One region of the Ketobacter alkanivorans genome, then DNA from elsewhere that is predicted to be linked to it. Evidence: predicted binding sites of a transcription regulator. Region 1 holds the regulator's gene; each other region holds the start of a gene.
The links. The regulator sigma-54, encoded in region 1, starts transcription at its own class of promoters, with help from an activator protein. The targets are predictions, from matches to a motif close to ANTGGCATNNANNTTGCTNT.
Positions count from the first base shown of each region.

Region 2: flgB (flagellar basal body rod protein FlgB) is a predicted target of sigma-54. The motif match lies at 1,441-1,460, and genes of this name have one in related genera.
Region 3: Kalk_RS20085 (saccharopine dehydrogenase family protein) is a predicted target of sigma-54. The motif match lies at 3,385-3,404, and genes of this name have one in related genera.

Region 1 is NZ_CP022684.1:4,025,471-4,032,078, reverse strand. It holds gene Kalk_RS17240 (KpsF/GutQ family sugar-phosphate isomerase) at 1-535, shown strand, start outside; gene Kalk_RS17235 (KdsC family phosphatase) at 538-1,068, shown strand; gene lptC (LPS export ABC transporter periplasmic protein LptC) at 1,068-1,640, shown strand; gene lptA (lipopolysaccharide transport periplasmic protein LptA) at 1,621-2,199, shown strand; gene lptB (LPS export ABC transporter ATP-binding protein) at 2,196-2,921, shown strand; gene Kalk_RS17215 (RNA polymerase factor sigma-54) at 3,109-4,731, shown strand; gene hpf (ribosome hibernation-promoting factor, HPF/YfiA family) at 4,852-5,139, shown strand; gene ptsN (PTS IIA-like nitrogen regulatory protein PtsN) at 5,186-5,638, shown strand; gene rapZ (RNase adapter RapZ) at 5,651-6,502, shown strand; gene Kalk_RS17195 (HPr family phosphocarrier protein) at 6,542-6,608, shown strand, end outside.
Region 2 is NZ_CP022684.1:990,643-997,250, forward strand. It holds gene Kalk_RS04105 (flagellar hook assembly protein FlgD) at 1-508, opposite strand, end outside; gene flgC (flagellar basal body rod protein FlgC) at 526-969, opposite strand; gene flgB (flagellar basal body rod protein FlgB) at 972-1,376, opposite strand; gene Kalk_RS04120 (CheR family methyltransferase) at 1,553-2,398, opposite strand; gene Kalk_RS04125 (chemotaxis protein) at 2,427-3,374, opposite strand; gene flgA (flagellar basal body P-ring formation chaperone FlgA) at 3,505-4,227, shown strand; gene flgM (flagellar biosynthesis anti-sigma factor FlgM) at 4,345-4,662, shown strand; gene Kalk_RS04140 (flagella synthesis protein FlgN) at 4,791-5,288, shown strand; gene Kalk_RS04145 (flagellar brake protein) at 5,326-6,132, shown strand; gene Kalk_RS04150 (TIGR04282 family arsenosugar biosynthesis glycosyltransferase) at 6,129-6,608, opposite strand, start outside.
Region 3 is NZ_CP022684.1:4,684,448-4,691,055, reverse strand. It holds gene Kalk_RS20105 (M48 family metallopeptidase) at 1-798, opposite strand, end outside; gene Kalk_RS20100 (class I SAM-dependent methyltransferase) at 976-1,644, opposite strand; gene Kalk_RS20095 (patatin-like phospholipase family protein) at 1,647-2,711, opposite strand; gene Kalk_RS20090 (CBS domain-containing protein) at 2,869-3,306, opposite strand; gene Kalk_RS20085 (saccharopine dehydrogenase family protein) at 3,610-4,833, shown strand; gene Kalk_RS20080 (SRPBCC family protein) at 4,850-5,284, shown strand; gene Kalk_RS20075 (TIGR04219 family outer membrane beta-barrel protein) at 5,411-6,175, shown strand; gene purC (phosphoribosylaminoimidazolesuccinocarboxamide synthase) at 6,255-6,608, opposite strand, start outside.

The DNA.
Region 1 (6,608 bases):
AGAGGCCTGCTCCCTGGGCCTGGCGCCCACTGCAAGCACCACCGCCACATTGGTCATGGGAGATGCACTGGCGGTGGCACTGCTGGAAGCACGCGGCTTCACTGCCGATGACTTTGCACTGTCTCACCCCGGTGGCAGCCTGGGTCGCCGCCTGTTATTGCTGGTTGAACACATCATGCATGTAGGGGACAAAATCCCCCTGATCAAACAAGGCGTCACCATCAGCCGGGCGCTGCTGGAAATGAGCAGCAAAGGCCTGGGAATGACCGGCATCCTCAACGACAACGACGAACTGGTGGGCATCTTTACCGATGGCGATCTGCGTCGCATGCTGGATCAGGGCATGGACATCCAGACCACCATGATTGAAGACGTTATGTCCAAAAACCCCAAGACCATTCACCCCCACATACTGGCGGTGGAAGCACTGAACATAATGGACAAAAGCAAAATCACCGCCCTGATGGTAGTGGACAACAACAAACCGGTTGGCGCACTCAACATGCACGACCTGCTGCGCGCAGGAGTGGTATAAGAATGATGACCGAAGAGCTGCAACGCAAAGCCCAAGCCATCAAACTGGTGGCCTTTGACATTGATGGCATCATGACCGATGGCCGCCTCTACTTCACCAGCCTCGGCGATGAGATCAAAGCCTTCAACGTAAAAGACGGCCTGGGCCTGAAGTTACTGCGAGACTCTGGTGTGGAAGTGGCCATCATCACCGGCCGCACCTCAGAGCTGGTGAACCGCCGCGCCCGCGACTTAAAAATCGGCAAACTGATTCAGGGTCGCGAAGACAAAAAAATCGCACTGCAGGAACTCATGCAACAAGAAGGCCTGAGTGTAGATCAGGTAGCCTACATGGGCGACGACCTACCCGACCTGCCCGCCATTCGACTGGCGGGGCTGGGCGTCACGGTCTCCGATGCCTTGCCTATCGTGCGACAACACGCAGATCTTATCACCGAAGCCAAAGGTGGCGACGGAGCGGTGCGAGAATTCTGTGACTGGCTGATGCTGGCCCAAGGTAACCTCAATTCCATTCTGGAACCCTATCTGAGCTGATGAAACAACAAAACCAACTGATTCTAAGCAGCTTGTTTCTAGCACTTTTCGTGGTGGGCACCTACACCTACATGAAATGGGATCAGTGGTTCAGCCCCAAACAGCATGCAAGCACCACCTACGACCAACCCGACATGGTCGCCATAGAATTGCAGCAGCACAGCTACGACAAACACGGCAACAAAGAGTTTCTGCTGGATGCAGAATCCATGCTTCAGTACGTTGCCAGCAATCGCAACCTGATGGTCAAACCCACCATCACCTTCTTTGAGCAGCAACAAGAATCCTGGAAAACCAGCGCTGCCAGCGCCACCTCTGATAACGAAGCCAACAAATTGAACCTCTCCGGCAATGTTACCGTTGTTCAGCAGGGCGTGCGGGAAGCCGCCGTACTGGAAACAGAAACCCTCATACTCTATCCGCGGGAATCCTACGCCACCACCGACGACAAAGTCGTGATCAGGCAAAGCGGCGTCTATATAGAGGCAACCGGGCTGGATGCAGACCTTACCAACAACCGAATTACGTTACGCCACAAAGTCACCAGTATTTATGAACCTGAAAAATCTTAAACAGCTGACCTGCTGGATGATCCTGCTAAGCGCAGCCCCCGTGGCACAGGCGCTGGACAGCGATCGCCAACAGCCGCTGAAAATTGTCGCAGACACCGCCGTAATTGACGAAAAAGACGGCACCGCACTCTACACCGGCAACGTGGTATTGACTCAGGGCACCCTTCGCATCGCTGCCGACTCCCTGAAAATCAGAACCGAAAACGGCAAAGTGGATATCGTTATGGCTGAAGGTGATCCCGCCCTGTTCTCACAGGTACCCGAGCCCAACCAGGCGGAAGTCATCGCCAAAGCCAAAAACATCGATTACATGGTGCGCGATCAGAAACTCCTGCTAAAACGCAAGGCTTCCATCGTGCAAGGCGAAAACATCTTTCGCGGCGAAGAGATCGTTTACGAAATCCAAAGCCAGCGCTTGCAAGCACTGGGACAGACCCAGGATCACCAGCCCGGCGACATAAAAGGCCGAGTGGAAATGATTCTGCCATCGGCGGCAGAGCCTGCACCGCAAACAGCGCCTGCTCCCGCCCCAACAGAAAAGGCCATACCTGCATCATGAGCCGCCTGACAGCATCCAATCTAGCCAAAAGCTACAAAGGTCGCGCCGTGGTGGAAGATGTCTCCATCACCATCGAAAGTGGCCAGATCGTCGGGCTACTGGGCCCTAACGGTGCCGGTAAGACCACCTGTTTCTACATGATCATCGGCATAGTCCCCCAAGACAAAGGCCGCATCGTGATAGACGATACCGAAATCACCCACCTGCCCATGCACGGGCGCGCCGCCAAAGGCATCGGCTACTTGCCCCAGGAAGCCTCCATCTTTCGCCGCCTCAAGGTAAAAGAGAACATCATGGCGATTCTGGAAACACGCAAAGACCTGAACAAAAAGCAGCGCCAGGCCAAACTGGACGAACTGCTGGCGGAGTTCCACATTGGCCACATTGCCGAATCCCAGGGTATGGCCCTGTCCGGTGGTGAGCGCCGCCGGGTAGAAATCGCACGGGCACTGGCCACCGACCCCGCCTTCATCCTGCTGGATGAGCCCTTCGCCGGGGTCGACCCCATTTCCGTTGCGGATATTAAACAGATTATCAGCCATCTGCGGGATCGCGGCTTGGGCGTACTGATCACCGACCACAACGTGCGGGACACCCTCGACATTTGCGAGAAAGCCTTTATCGTCAGTGAGGGCCATATTATCGCCGAAGGTGAGCCCTCACTCATCCTGCAAAACCAGAAAGTACGCGAGGTTTATCTGGGCAACCAATTTCATATGTAAAAGTTCTAAGTAATTTCAGGCATGTAAATTGCTTTGCGGGCTGACTGCTCTTACAATTAAAGCATCGCAGTTGAAATACGGCCCAACTAAGCTGTTGAAAACAGGCCAATAATTGGCTGCCTAAAACGTCAACAAGGCCGTGACACCCCACTAAAACTGGTCGTTGAAGAAGTTGAATTAGGTATCAATGAAACCAACCTTACAGCTCAAAATTGGTCAACACCTTACTATGACGCCCCAGCTGCAGCAGGCCATACGCTTGCTACAGCTCTCCACGCTGGATCTGCAAACCGAAATTCAGGAAGCACTGGAGTCCAACCCCCTACTTGATGTGGATGAGTCAGGATCGGATAACGACAGCGGCGACACAAGCGAACAAAATACCAGCGACAAAAGCACCGAAACCACCAACGAAAAAGAACCTGTCGTGGACTTTTCCCAGTCCAGCGACAGCAGTGAAGCCAGCTCAACCACCAACGAAGATGCCCCCGTCGACCTGGAAGGCAAAGAAATGCCCGGCGAGCTGCCCGTGGACAGCGACTGGGATACCTTATACGACGGCACCGCAGGTTCCGGTGGCAGCACCAGCTTCGACGACGATGACTTCGACTATGACAGCCGTAACAGCGCCCCGGAATCAATCTATGACTCCTTGATGTGGCAGCTGAACCTGACCAACATGTCCGACATGGACCGCATGATCGCCATGGCCATCATTGAAGGCGTCAATGCCAAAGGCTATCTCACCCAATCCGTAGAGGACATCCGCGACGGCGTACTCGCCCAGCAGGACGTAGTGGCAGACCTGGTACGCCTGCAGCAGGCCGAACTGGAAGCCATGGGCATCCAACTGGAACCCGAAGAAGGCGACGACGGCAGCGCCATCTCACTGGAAGAAGTGCTGGCCGTACTGCACCGCATTCAACAATTTGATCCCCCCGGTGTGGCCGCCCGAGACCTGCGGGAATGCCTGCTGATCCAGCTCAAACAGGAGCCAAAAGGCGACCCAACCCGAGAAGACGCTATTTTGGTCGTGGAAATGTTTCTGGATGCCCTCGGCTCTCGCGACTTTGCCACCATCATGCGCAAGGGCAAGCTATCAGAAACCCGTTTAAAAGCCGCCATCGAGCTGATCCAGGCCCTGAACCCCTACCCAGGCAGCAGCATTGAATCCGATGACACCCAATACGTCATCCCCGATGTCATTGTCAGCAAAGACAAAGGCCGCTGGCGAGTAGAACTGAACCCGGAGGCCACCCCCCGCCTGCGAGTAAACAGTGGCTACGCCTCCCTGATACAGCGGGCCGACAACAGCAGCGACAACACCTTCCTCAAAAACAACCTGCAGGAAGCCCGCTGGTTTATCAAAAGTTTACAAAGCCGTAACGAAACCCTGCTGAAAGTAGCCACCAAGATCGTCGAATATCAGATCGGCTTTCTGGAAGAGGGCGAAGAGTCCATGAAGCCATTGGTTTTACACGACATTGCCGAAGCCGTAGGCATGCACGAATCCACCATCTCCCGAGTAACCACACAGAAATTCATGCATACGCCCCGCGGCATATTTGAGCTGAAATACTTCTTCTCCAGCCACGTCAGCACTGCCTCGGGGGGCGAATGTTCATCCACCGCCATTCGCGCCATTATCAAGAAGCTGGTTGCAGCAGAAAATCCAAAAAAACCGTTGAGCGACAGTAAAATTGCCAACATACTGGAGGAACAGGACATCAAGGTTGCCCGGCGCACGATCGCCAAATACCGCGAGGCTATGATGATTCCCCCTTCCAATGAAAGGAAACGATTGGTTTGACCTCTGGTCATAGAATACAGAGTTGAACATCATCGGTGCCCTTCTGGCCGATGCTATACCAAACCCAAACGCGCCAGCCAATGGGTTGCAGTAAAACAAACCACGATTAAGGAGTGGCCTATGCAAATCAATATCAGCGGACATCACGTAGACGTTACGGACGCACTGAAAGACTACGTTGCCGATAAAATGCAAAAACTCGAACGCCATACCGACGACATCACCAGCATCCAAGCCATCCTGAGTGTCGAAAAGAACCGACAAAAAGCCGAAGCAAAAATTCATGTAAAAGGCGCTGACCTGTTTGCCAACGCCGAATCCGAAGACATGTATGCGGCCATCGACATGATGACCGACAAACTTGATCGCCAAGTGCTGAAGCACAAAGAAAAATCCAAGAGCTGGTAAACAAGGCGATTAACTCCAAAGGTTGTAATAAGGTTAATTGATAACGATGGAACTTGCTGAAATCATCAGTCCGCAACGGGTTTTTGAAGACGTACCTGGCGGCAGCAAAAAGAAAGTTCTGGAAACCGCTGCTGGGCTTATTGCCCAGCAGTACCCCGAACTGGACCCCAACGAATTGTTCGACAGTCTTATATCAAGGGAAAAGCTTGGCAGCACAGGCCTGGGCAAAGGCATCGCCATCCCCCATTGCCGTGCACAGCATTGCAACAACGTTATAGGTGCCTTCATCAAACTCGAAAGTGGCGTGGATTTCGACTCCATTGATCACGAACCCGTGGACATGCTGTTTGTGTTATTGGTGCCGCAAGATGCGCATGAAGAACATCTTAATGTTCTCGCCAAAATCGCCGCCATGTTTAACGATGAAACACGCCGCAACACACTGCGCAATGCACATTCATCCGATAGCATCTACGATGCCCTCGTCACTCCCGTATAAAGGTAATATGCCATGAAGCTGGTCGTAATCAGCGGTCGCTCCGGATCAGGAAAAACCACTGCATTACACGTGCTTGAGGACATCGGCTACTACTGCGTTGACAACCTCCCCGTCACATTGTTGCGGGATCTGATGAGCGAGCTGGCAACGCGCACTGCCCCCCGCATCGAAGAAGTTGCCATTGGCATAGACGCCCGCAACAGCGTAACCCAGCTGGAAAAACTCCCCAACGTATTGCGAGAGCTAACCGCAGACGGCATCGACAGTCAGGTTATCTACCTGGACGCCGGAGATGAAGCACTGATAAAACGCTTCAGCGAAACCCGTCGCCGCCACCCCATCAGTAACGACACCAACACCCTCAAAGAAGCCATTGTGCGCGAACGGGAAATGCTGAACCCGGTAGCATCAAGCGCCAGCCTGATCATCGACACCAGCAACCTCACCCTGCACGAACTGCGCGACCAAATCAAAATGCGAGTGGCCGAAAACCAGGATGGCATGGCCATACTGTTCCAGTCATTCGGTTTCAAAAATGGCATTCCCACCGATGCCGACCTGGTATTCGATGTGCGCTGCCTGCCCAACCCACACTGGATCAGCCAGCTGCGCAGCCAAAGCGGCCTTGATCAAGGCGTGCAGGAATTTTTGCAAGGCCATCAACCGGTAACCGAGATGGTGCACGACCTCACCACATTTCTAGAAACCTGGCTGCCCCGCTTTGCTGCCAACAACCGCAGCTACATGACCGTTTCCATTGGCTGCACCGGAGGCCAACATCGCTCAGTGTACGTCACAGAACAACTGTGTCAGTACTTCAAAACGCGCCTTGGCAATGTTCAGGCTAGACACCGGGACTTGTAAGCTGTTTTAATCAGGGCTGCTGTAATTGTGTGAGCCACTATGAAACTGGAAAAATCCATTACCATCATCAACAAACTGGGATTGCACGCCCGCGCCGCCTCCAAAC
Region 2 (6,608 bases), 1.9 Mb from region 1:
CAGCGGGCAGATCCTCACCTAGATTATTGGTTCCATCCCAGCTAAACGGTGTTTCAGCGCTGCCTATATTTCCCAGATCTCGATTTGCCACAACCTGGCCGGCAGCATCTTTAATGACCATCATAACGTCGCCGGATGCTTGGTTGGCCTCAATCATGCCGCTGATCTCACTGCCCTGCTCCAGATACCCAACCTGACCCGGCACTAACACTTCCCGCCCCACCAGAGCAGTAGCCTGTAAGGCCTGGCTGGATCGGTACATGGCGCCGATATCCTGCACGCTGTTACTTAGATTCTGAATACCTTCTAACGAGCTGAACTGTGCCAATTGCGCTACAAAATCGGTTTGATCTGTTGGTTTAAGTGGATCCTGGTTTTCTATTTGCGCCAACAGAAGGCGCATGAACATGTCCTTATCCGACTGGGAGGCCGACTTCTCACTTTCTGGTTTATTGCGAATAGAGAGATCATTCAGAACACTGTTAGCTTCAACGCTGTTAATAGCCATGATTTATCCTCCCCCCGTTACCGGCCTAAGCTCAACACTTGCTGCATCATCGTTTTTGCAGAACTCATCACATCTACGTTAGTTTGAAACGCGCGTGAGGCGCTGATCATATTGGCCATTTCTTCCACGACATTTACATTGGGATACGACACATACCCGTTATCATCCGCCATTGGGTGATGAGGCTCATAACGCATTTGCAAAGGCGCATCACTTTCTACGATACCTTGAACCTGTACGCCGCCGCCCATATCCAGTTGTTTGGCCGAAAAATCGAAAGGCTGACCCGACATCGCCGCCTGCAGTTGGGCTTTGAATATCGGCTCCCTGGCTCGGTAAGTTTGATCTGTATTGCTACTCACGCTCTCGGCATTCGCAATATTGGAACTCACCGTATTCATTCGTACAGTTTGGGCACTCATGCCACTGCCAGCGATATCAAATACATTTAGTAGCGACATAATTAATCTCCTCGAATAGCTGACATCAGGGATTTGACTTTGCCATTGAGAAATTCAAAGGCCGCTTGATACTCCATGGTGTTACGCGCAAATTCGGTTTTTTCCGCTTGCGCGTCCACGGTGTTGCCATCTATCGCAGGCTGGGTTGGGTTTCGATACTTCAACCCGGTTATGGTGTCCGCCTGAGGTATTGCAATAAAGTGGTTGGCGCTGGTTGATTCAACCGGGACAATATCCGCGGTCTCCCCCATGCGCACTTTCAGCATCTGCTGAAAATCAATATCCCGCGCTTTGTAACCCGGGGTATCGGCGTTGGCTATGTTGTTTGCCAAAACATTGGCGCGCTGAGAGCGCAGCTCAAGTGCATGCTGGTACAACCCAATGTGTTTATCGATACTGATCGCCATGTATCACTCTCGTTCTGTCGTCACATGCCATAAAACTGGCAATGCGGAAGTAGATACACAGTACAAAGCAACCCTTGTGCCAGAGTCGATCAGCTCTTATAAATCATAGGGTTAGCGTTTAACGGAGGGATTTTATCAAGGCAATGCGGCAAAGGATTACCGAAAGCGGCAAAACTCTACTTTTTGATGTACGCCACACCTGGGGTGTAGTACTGAATGTCGAATAAATCGTTCAGGCCTTTGGGCGTTTCAGAGCCACCCAGAAAAAGCGTGCCACCGGGTTTAAGCACCCGATGAATGTTGGTAATAATCTGTTGTTGCAGCTCACTCGAGAAATAAATCAGAACATTGCGACAAAAAACCACGTCAAACTTCCCGATCGTCACAAAGTTCTCTTTAAGATTAATCGGGCGGAAATCAATACGCTTCCTGATTGCGGGGTCGATCTCCCAGCTGCCATCGGACAGCGGCTTAAAATGCTGCTTGAGTCTGTCATCGGGCATGCCACGCTTAAGGGCAAGCGGCTCATAGATTCCTTTTTTGGCTTGATCCAGCACCCGTGCTGATATGTCTGTAGCTAGAATTCTGATCTGCTTGTTGGCAAGGCTCATGTGTCGACGCTTGATTTCTTCCACACAAATCGAGATGGAGTACGGCTCTTGGCCTGTGGAACAGGCTGCACACCATATGGCGATTTCACCAGGGGCTTTAGCTAATTCAGGTAGAAGTGAATCTTGAAGATAGGTAAAAGGATGGCGATCACGGAACCATAACGTCTCGTTGGTGGTCATGGCGTCAATCACTTCCTGGCGCAAATGCCTTGCACTCACGCCGTCGATTTTACGCACCAATTCCGCAAGGGACTCAATTTTCTGTTCTTTCAGAAGCTTGCGTAATCGACTGTCGATCAGATAATTCTTGTTATCTCCCAACAGTATGCCGCAAGCCTTCTCAAGATATTGGCGAAACTGGGCATAATCACCCTCAGCAAACCTAGAGTTGTCACGAGAAGGAAACACCATGCTAGTTTTTTATCATCCCTGATTCAGGCTAACCATTGCGTTTTGCCAAGGCATCTTTGACCCGCTCTTGCACAAGATCAGCCAAGCTGTCTGGTTTAAACTTTGCCAAAAAGTTATCCGCACCAACTCTCTTCACCATCGCCTCATTAAAGATACCGCTAAGGGACGTATGTAACAGTATATGAAGGTCTTGAGTGCGCGGATCTTCCTTGATGGATGCAGTCAATGTGTAGCCATCCATTTCTGGCATTTCAATGTCGGAAATCAACATGATATAGCGATCCGTGATGGATTCTCCCGCATCAATCAGCTCGCGCAGGTGATCCAGTGCCTGGCGACCATCCGCCACCACATGGGTCTTAACGCCAACCTTTTCGACACAACGCTTGATCTGTTTACGCGCCACACTGGAATCATCTGCAATTAATACAGCCAGATCGCTGGCACTGGCCTGATCGACTGTATCTTGACGAATCACATCGTTAGAGATTTCTTCCTCCATGGGAGAAACTTCAGACAATATCTTTTCAACATCGATGATTTCGACAATACGATTATCCACCTCTGTCACCGCAGTCAGGTAGCTTCCTTTACCCGCACCGCTGGGTGGTGGATGAATGTTTTCCCAATTAAGATTAACAATGCGCTCAACGGCCTTCACCAAAAAGCCCTGAACAGCCATGTTGTATTCCGATATGATGACGAAGCAATTTTCGATGTCATCCAGAGGCTCATTACCCATGGCAAGATTCATATCCATTACGGAAATAGTGCCACCACGGATATGCGCGATGCCTCGAACCACTGGGTTGCGCTGAGGCAGTTCTGTGAGTTTTGGGCACTGCAGAACTTCCCGCACTTTAAACACATTGATTCCGTATATCTGGTTATCACCCAGCCTGAACAGCAGCAATTCCAGCCGGTTTTGGCCCACCAGCTTGGTTCGTTGATCGACTGTATCCAGCACCCCGGCCATATTAAAACTCCGCATTCGCCGTTTACGGCATACCCTTTGCTTGATTCACTGAGCACAGTTCGGATCGTCAAAAATGCGTCGCCTAACTGTATTTACTCACCATTCATTTAGAATAGGTCAATTTGGATAAATGAACAGAAAGCATCAAGAAATTATAGCGTCCTGCTGGCACGCACTGCTGCTTGTTCTGGCCATGTACTCAACTGCACTGCAGGCGGCCCCATCCAGCCTGCAGCAGCAGATTAATGACGCCATTAACCTGTATGTTGATGAAACACACAATGGTGGCTTTGAACAAATTGAAGTGGATATTCAGCCCGTCGACACTCGGCTGCGGCTAAGCGATTGCGAGTCAGCACTGGAGCTAGAACACCGCCCCCGTAATCGCTCAACTGGCAGGCTGACCTTTAAGGTTAGCTGCGCCAACCCCGAAAATTGGACAATCCACGTTCCAGTAACGATACAAGCGTTTGATAATATTGTGGTTTCAGACTTGCCCATAGCCAAGGGCACCCATCTGAGCCCAAGCGACCTGCGCCTGGAGTTGAGAGATGTGTCTAGGCTCTATGGCGGATATTTCAAAACCATTGATGAACTAGTGGGCTTTGTGGCACGCAGACCGATTCCCGCCGAGCAGGTAATGAACCCCGCGCTAGTGGACCCTGCCAAAATGATCAATCGCGGGGAAAGAGTCGTCATCATCGGCGAAGGCCACGGGTTAAGCATCCGCACTACCGGCTTGGCGATGGAAGATGGTGCCTTTGGTGAGCTTATCCGGGTTAGGAATACCTCATCAGATAAGGTGGTAGAAGGCCGTATTACGGCTCCAGGGCAAATTAAAGTCAGCCTCTAAATGGCCGATAAACAAAGTGGCGCGAACGAAAATTTTGTGCATTAATTGACTAAAGTTACTGTGCTTGCGGCCGATATATGGAGTAAGAACGCAGTATTTATATGAAGGCGTATTAAGATGGCTATGGAAATCAATGGCTTAAACAGCAACCAAGCAAATGCAGGCAAGGCGAAGTCTGGCCAGAAAACATCTGCTGTGGATACCGGAGTCAGGAAATCACCTCCCTCCGCTGATGGTAGCCGCGGTGAAACTGAGACCGTTAAAATCAGTGCTGAAGCTCAAGCGTTGAATCGAGCCAGCCAGCAACTTGAAACCGAAGCTCCGGTAAACCAAGAAAAAGTGGATGCCCTGCGTGCGGCCATTGCCGATGGCAGTTACAAGGCGGATCCCCAATCCATTGCACGTAAAATGCTGGAGAGCGACTCTCTGTTCTGATTTGTCCCAAACAGACGCTCTCCCACTTTTCTCTTTCAATCCACTCATCACTATTCTCCCCTAAATCGAATCAGGCACACTCCTTGCAATTAACCTCCATGAACGTCAATGTTTGTTGAGGAGTTGGTATGGCTACACAAATATCCCCTAAAGCTGCACAACAGCTGCTACAGGCCATAGAGCAAGATTTCAAACTGTCACAGACCCTGAAAACAGTTCTGCAGGAGGAAAAAACCATCCTGGAGAAGCGGCAATACGCTGCCCACCCGGCGCTGCTTGCCCGCAAAACCCAGCTCCTAATGGAACTGGATCAAGCGGATCAACTACGACGCCAAACCATGGCCGATATGGGGTTGGAATTGGATAAAGGCGGTTTTGATTTCTTTCTCACCCAAATACCAACGGCCTGGAAGGAACGCTTCCAAAGTGTTTGGGAGAAGCTTTCAGATACGATGAATACCTGTGCACGCCTGAACAAGGTCAATGGGAAGATACTGGCTCACGCCCAACATTCCATGGAAAGCCTCATGTCCATAATCAAAGGTACGGCCACCCAGGTTTCCATCTACCAAGCCAATGGCCGCCGCAATATGAACGCGGATCATCGCATGCTGGCAACTGCCTGATTTTCAAAGGCAAGCAGTAAATCAGAGTTCTGCTAAAATGAAGTCAAAGATGTTATTTCAGGGTAACAAACCCGGTATGATCAACGAATTACTGGACAAACTGTTCGGCAACGAAGACAAACCCAACGACGGCTCACCCAAAAACATCAAGCACAGCCCGAATGATATTGGTGAACTGTTGAGCTTATATCATGATCAGAATCACCTAGTGACTGCCATGATCATGAATTTGGGTAAGCGTAAAATCGCCAAATTGAGTACAGGCATACTGTCTGTGGACAGTGCCGCGCTCCGCTTTACTACTGACGAATTCATTCCCAGTGATCTACCTGAACTTTTAGGGGACGGAACCAAGGTTCAGTTTTCTCTGACCCACCACGGTGTGCGCCATCAATTCGACTCCATCCATATTCAGGCACTCCCCTCCGATTCTGGAACCCATCATGTGTTTCAATTCCCAAAGGGGATTGAGCAGATTCAGTTGCGAGACGCATTCAGGGTTAAGCTAAGTCAGGCTCACCCGATCAAAGTCACCCTCACTCATGCCACTAACCCGGCTATCACCGGTACGCTGGCAGATCTGTCATCCAGTGGCATGCGGATTCGTATTGATGGGCTGGTGACACCCAAGCCTGTTCGCGGGGAAATTTACAGCTCATGTCATTTAGTGCTGAGCGACGGCCAACCTGTAGTGGGTGGTGCACGACTGATGCATTGGCAATACGATCCTGACCTGCGTATTTCTTTTCTCGGTGTTCACTTTGAAAATCTGGACGGTACCACTCAAAGGGCGTTAAATCGGTTTTTAACCGACCTGCAACGTAAACAGAGATTAACGGGTTAAGATTCGGTTTTTAGCCATTGGGGCACATGTTGCTCTATGTCCTGCAGGGTGTCGATGTCCCACCGATCCCCCATAACATGGAAATTTACGCCGTTGGTAAGGAGTCTCTCCAGGGTCAGCCCCATTACATCGGCCGTACCCCAAGGCATATTCCCAAACACAAAGGATACTGGTTCAGTCGCACCAATCATAATGTATCCACCATCCAGCGCAGGCCCAACCACCACAGAAGACTGATCCAGGGCTCGGAAGGCCTCCGCCAGATAGTCCGGCGTAATTGACAAAGCATCTGCCCCAACAATGATGACCTGATCATAACGGGCCAAGCCATGACGCAAGGCAAAGTCCATACGGGTGCCAAGATGGGTGCCCTGCTGCTGCAAACATCTTGTGCCAAATTCTTCAAAGTACTGCTGAGCTGCGACATTCGTTGTCCACACCTCCACTTCATCTGCATCGCTTGCTAAAGCAGTGCC
Region 3 (6,608 bases), 660 kb from region 1:
CCAGGGCTTAAGCACGCGCTGGATCATGGATTGAGTTTTGACGCCAAAATCCGAACGACTGGGTGCGTTCATGCGGCCCAGGCCGGTCTGGGTAAATAACCAACGATCAATGGAACTCAACAACGGATAACCGCGCAAACGCGCTTCGCGGGAATAACCGGCATAGGCATGCGCAATAACGCCGGACAACTGGCGTGCGCTCAGTCCATACAGCAGGGGCAAACCGATAACCACTTCAGGCCCTTCTCCTACCGACGCATCCCGCAACGAAGCCGGTCGCAGGATCAGCCCTACTTCCGCGTCTAACTTGACGCTCTTGGGCTTTGGCGCATTCAGCATGTCGGCGATGTGATCGATAAAGGCGTGTATCTCGGGTTGCGCATCGGCGCTCAGCTCGTAATAGCTCTTGGCCTCTCGGCGAACCTCAATCAAACGACGATAGAACGCAAAAATAAAACCCAGCAGGAACACGTCACCGGCAACAAGGATAGCCATAACCAGACTGACCGAACTTTGATCAGAACTCAGCTCTTGCCAGGTAAGATTGAGCCAGCTTGCCGTTACCACCAGCAGAGCCAACATAAACACAAGCGGAATCACCACAGAAAACAGCGCGGCACAGGCCATTTTGAGGCGATCCCCGAGCGGTTTGGGTGCCAGAGAGTCAACCCTGAAACCGTTTTTTATATCATCCTGGCTATAGCCTTCCGTCAGCACAGGCCCCTTCCCTCGCGCGAACTGCCCAGTAGAAACCCAGCTGAAAGTCACATTCAGATGTTGTGAGGCATCCTGCAGCATTCGTAAAATCTCCGACGATCAAACGGGTCTGGTCTGAAAACATACATAAAGTGAATTGGATTAAGGTATGAAATTTAATCGTTATGCTCTGCAATATAGCAAAGCAATGCTCATTACTACGTGGACATCCGTTGGCGATTGTGTGAAGAATTGTTGACCTTTGTAACGGCCCGAATTTTAAGGCTTTTTTGATAACTGATAAGTACAATAAATGTGCACTGCGTCATAGTTTTCAGACTCATCCAGGTCAGGAAATGTACGGACTCGGTATTCACCCACTTTTGTTAATTTTGGGAAGCGTTCTGAAAGATCCCGCAAGCGCGATTCAGCCACGATCACATCGCCACCGGACCGCATGTGTTCAATGACACCAACGAAGCCTTGCTCCTGGTAACAAATGTCCGCCGCCAGCAGTAGAGACCTCTCTCCGGGACAAAATTCTGATGCCAGCTGGACACACACATTGTTGATCTGGCTGTTCTTTGCGCATGCAGCAAGCGCATCACTATCGATGTCGACACAGCTCACCTGAGCAGCACCGGCTCTGCCAGCAGAGATACCGGCCACCCCGGACCCGGCACCAAAATCCACCACATTGCGGCCCCGAACTGCCTGCGGGTTATCCAGTATCCAGCGCGCCAAAGCCTGTCCTGCGCCCCAACAAAAAGCCCAGTAGGGCGGCGCATTCATCAAGCGAGCTGCATCAGCCTGCCCCAAGCTTTCCTTAGGAAAATCATCCCGCATCAGGTGGAGCGTTATTTCTGGGGCAATGGGCAGCTGGCGCGGCTCGACGTGAACCCCGGATAGGACAAAGGGTAAGTCGCCCGCAACATCCGCCGCAGCCACCCTCAAAAGCTCCACTGCTGCTTTTCAACGGCCTCTAAAAAGGCGTCCCCCAGGCGCTCAGACTCAGCCACCGTTTTCTGCCATAGCGCCAGGCGCCGTGCATTATCCATGGAAAAGAAATCCTTGCGATCAGGGATCTTGCCACCGGGCAGTTTGCCAACAAACTCGGAAGACGGTGACACCATCACCAGACTATCCCAGTGTTGCGCCGACAAATGTCGACCCTTTAACCCCTTATCAAACCAACCGGGAACGCAGTGATCATAGAAGTGCGGATAGAACACCAGCCCATCGCCGGGGCTAACGGATTGGTCGAAATGGTAATCGGTGATCCCGCCATCACGATACACCCCTGCAGGGGCTCCAGGTATATTGCTGACCCCCGCCAGCACCAGAGGCACCGCACCGGAGGCGCGCAATGCCAGCTCCATATTTGCGGTACTTAGGGCGATGTGGCGGGTCGGCAGTGGATCGCTGAACTGCAACATCTGCTCACGCGAGTCACCAAACACCGCCCGCTCGCACAACATTCCCAGACGCGCACGCCCCATCAGATTGGCGAGGAATGTCGCAGACAACCCCGCCGCCAGCGCCAGCTTGTGATCCGACCTCAACGTGCCACCACTGCGGATCGTTACGATATGGTTTCGATACACAGGATGGGACAGTATTTCTTCTGCCCCGGTTTCCCCCAGCAAATGCCCAAGCACTTCATCCAGCACCCGAGACACGTCCTGCACTGTTACCTTGTCAGGATAGCTCTGCGCCAGATAAGCCTCCAGAAATCGATCCAGCGCTACCAAAGGCTGCTTCTGCGCCATACAGGCAAAGCGCCAAGTACCAATACTGGATGCCAAAGTCACCAGCGGCTTCTGGCGGGAGGGCATAAAAGCGCCGAACAGCGCCCGATCCAACCCTGCTAGCACCAACCATTTGGGGCCGCCGGATGCTCCAATCATCAGACCGATGTCATCAGCGCTGAAGCCGTTTTGCTGAATATGGTGTTTTGCTTTAGGCCCCAGGGACCAGCGAAGTGGGGAGGACTTGATATGAATAGCGGCGGTCATAATGTCACTTTGAGCGGAATCAGTGGAAATTATGCCGCCATTTTCGGAAATCACAAAACGAAGGGGGCTATCAACGGCCAGTTTGCGCTCGGCAGATGGCCTCTACACTAACAAGCTGACGGGCGAGCGACTGCTTTGAGCCGCCCGCAACGCCGCCTTACAGCGCTGTCTTCTTATCGGACAAATGATGGCAGCGAACGCTGGCGTCATACAATTCCTGAAGCACGTCAGAGCGACTGATTATACCAACCAGCTTGCCCTGCTCGACGACTGGATACACCTTGGGCTTGTTGGTTGTGAGCTGTTCTGCTAATTCGGAAATGGAGGTATCCACATCAACCGTTAGCACGTCTTTGATCATCACATCACCGGCGTTGGCGGTCAGATCACAATAGAACGCCGTATTGAGCATCTCCTTAATACAATCCTGCTCTGAGATAAATCCGATTACATTGCGGTTGTCATCCAACACCGGGGCACCGGTGATTTTATTTTCCAACAACACTGCAACTACGTCACCCACATCATCCTTGACATCAAAACTGACCACTTTACGACTCATGCAATCACGAACCACTGCCGACTTATCAACCATAAACCCTCCTCGTCCCTGGACGAAATCTGTCATAGTTATTTATCTTTATGGGGCAGTACGCATACCCATGCCATCAACAATGTCACAGGTTTTGTTTCAGCTCAACTGTTTAACGCCAGTACCCGCGGATAGATTGCAACTCATTGCAGTATTTTCAAGCAGTTACACATCACCCCGCAGCCTGTTTCGGTGCTGGCTTATAAATCGCAAATTTCTGCCGCCAAATGCTTGAAACCCATAATTCATCCAGCTTACTCTAGAGCACAATTTTTTATTGCTTTTAATTGATTACAGGGGAAAAGCATGACCACCAAAGCCGCAACCAAAGGTTCTGAACGGCCATTCGACATTGTGGTATTCGGAGCCACCGGGTTTACCGGCAAGCTCACTGCAGAATATCTGGTACAGTGCGCCCACTCCAAAAAGATCAAGCTGGCCATTGCCGGTCGTAACAGCGGCAAACTGGAAGCCTGCAAACAGGACCTGATGGCGCTTAACAGCAAAGCTGATATTGGCACCATTGAGGCCAACTCCGACGATTACACCAGCTTGGTGAAGATGGCCGCCCAAGCGAAAGTTGTGATCACCACCGTTGGCCCTTATCTGAAATATGGGGAGCCACTGGTACGAGCCTGCGTAGAAGCCGGTACCCACTATGTTGATCTCACTGGCGAGCCTGAATTCGTAGAAGGCCTGGAACACGACTACCACGACCAGGCCGCAGCCAAGCACATCAAGATCATCAACTGCTGCGGCTTTGACAGCATACCCCACGACCTCGGGGCGCTGTACACGGTACACGAGCTTAACAAACTAATCGGAAAAGAGCGCAGCGGCAAAGCTCCCATGAAAGTGGAAGGCTTTATCGAAGCCAAGGGGACTTTTTCCGGCGGCACCTGGCACTCGGCGATTACCCAGTTCTCTCGCCTCAAGGAATATCAGAAAAAACGCCGCGAGTGGCACAAGAACAAAAAAACCCGCCCTACTGATCGCCGCCGTACCCGCGTCATGGGGCCCAAAGTGTTCTGGCTGAGTGCCCATAAAGCCTGGGCTTGCCCCTTCCCCACCATTGACCCACAGGTGGTAAAACGCACTGCTGCTGCCCGCAAGGAATTTGGCCCTGATTTTATCTATGGCCATTATGTTCTGGTTAAAAAGCTGCCCAAACTGATTGGCGGCGTGGTGGGCGCTGGTGGCCTGGTTGCGCTTTCTCAGTTCAAATACAGCCGCGAAAAACTGTTGCAGGTGAAAGATCCCGGCCAGGGGCCCAGCGAGAGCACACGTAAAAAATCCTGGTTCAAAGTGCACTTTGTCGGCGAAGCAGATGGCCTGCATGTCTGGACTGAGGTGGCCGGTGGCGATCCAGGCTACGGCGAGACCGCAAAAATGCTGGCAGAATCTGCCCTGTGCCTGGCGCTGGATAAAAACTTGCCGGAAGAATACGGCGTTACGACACCGGGTGCCGGTATGGGTCTAGCGCTCATTGAACGGTTGAATGCCGCCGGTATCACCTTCCGCACACTGTAATGGAGTTTCAAAACAAATGAGCAGCCAATTTATTCAAATGAATGTGGAATTCAACGCCCCGGTAGAAACGGTTTTCGCTACCCTGTCCGACCACGAGGCGATGGGCCAAGTGCTGAATGCAAAAGTGAAGCGAATAAAAGACGGCCAAGGCAGCGTGAACGGTATCGGCTCCGTGCGCCGTATCACCCCTGTCCCCATGGCCGATTTTGAAGAAACAGTAACCGCGTTCGAACCCAACAAACTGGTGGAATACACCATCACCAAAGGCAGCCCGCTGAAAAACCATCTTGGGCGCATGGTGTTCAGCGAGAGCAACGGTAAGACCCAGCTGCATTACACCATTCAATTCGAACCCAAGCTGCCTATTCCGTTAAGTGGCCTGATCGTTAAAACGGCTCTGGAGAAGGTGATTCTCGGTGGCCTGCATAAGCTGGCTCGTACATATAAGTGAATTCCAGCGCCAGGAAGCGCCATATTCTTGAATGACGTCGCAAAGCACTGAAATATCGGCCAACTTTCGTTGGCCTTTGAGCCAGTTGTGCTTTAATTAAAGGGAATTTTACGTATGGAGCAGCGCATGAAATCACTCGCCACCGCCACCCTGGTTGGATTGGGGCTCAGTTTAAGTAACCTCAGTTATGCCGATACGTTGTTCGGTCTTTACGTTGGAGGGGGCAGTATTGATTATGACCTGTCCGGCGATTTTACCGATTTGGAAGACGGTGGCACCGCCGTCGATTTCGAAGATGACTTGGGCCTGGAAGGCGACGCAGGCAATTACCTGTATATAGCCATCGAACACGGCATCCCGATTCTACCCAACATTCGCGTGGCCCGCTCCGAGATAGAAGAAAGCGCACGCAGTGTATTGACCAAAAATATCACTTTCGACGGCATCACCTTCCCCACCGGAACTCCGGTCTACAGCCATTTCGATGTCAGCCATTACGATTTTACCTTTTACTACGAGCTGCTCGATAACTGGGTGAATCTGGATCTGGGGTTAACGGCGCGCAAATTTGATGGCGAATTAAGCGCATCCAGCCCTCTGGTATCCGGCACTGCATCGGAAACGTTGGACTTCACCGCACCGCTATTGTACGGCAAAGCCCAGTTCGACCTGCCCTTAACCGGCCTCTACGTTGGCGTTGAAGGTAACTGGATCGGTGTCGGCGGTGCTCAGCTGTATGACTTGTGGGGCAAGGTTGGCTACACCTTCGCATTTGGGTTAGGCCTGGAAGCCGGTATGCGGAAAATGGCTCTGGAACTGGATGACGTGGAAGACCTGGACGCAGATGTGACGTTGGACGGCACCTATCTTGCTGCTACCTTCCATTTTTAAACGTAAGACCCACCAGCGATAAAAACAAAAAAACCGCAGCCATTACAGCTGCGGTTTTTTTGTGGCAACAGGTTCTGGCTTAATCGAACTTCATGCCTAAACGCAGGCCCACTTCCTCATAGGATTCAACCACATCCCCCAACCCCTGGCGGAAACGGTCTTTGTCCAGCTTTTTACGGGTTTCTTTATCCCACAAACGGCAACCATCCGGTGTAAATTCATCGCCCAACACCACACGGCCTTCGTACAACCCGAATTCCAACTTGTAATCCACCAACAACATGCCGCCGTCCAGGAACAGTTGCTTCAGAACTTCGTTCACCTGAAACGTCAGTTCTTTCATCTTCTCAACGTGTTCCTTTTCAGCCCAACCAAAGCTCTTGATGTGATATTCGTTCACCATGGGATCGCCAAGGTCATCGTTCTTCAAAAA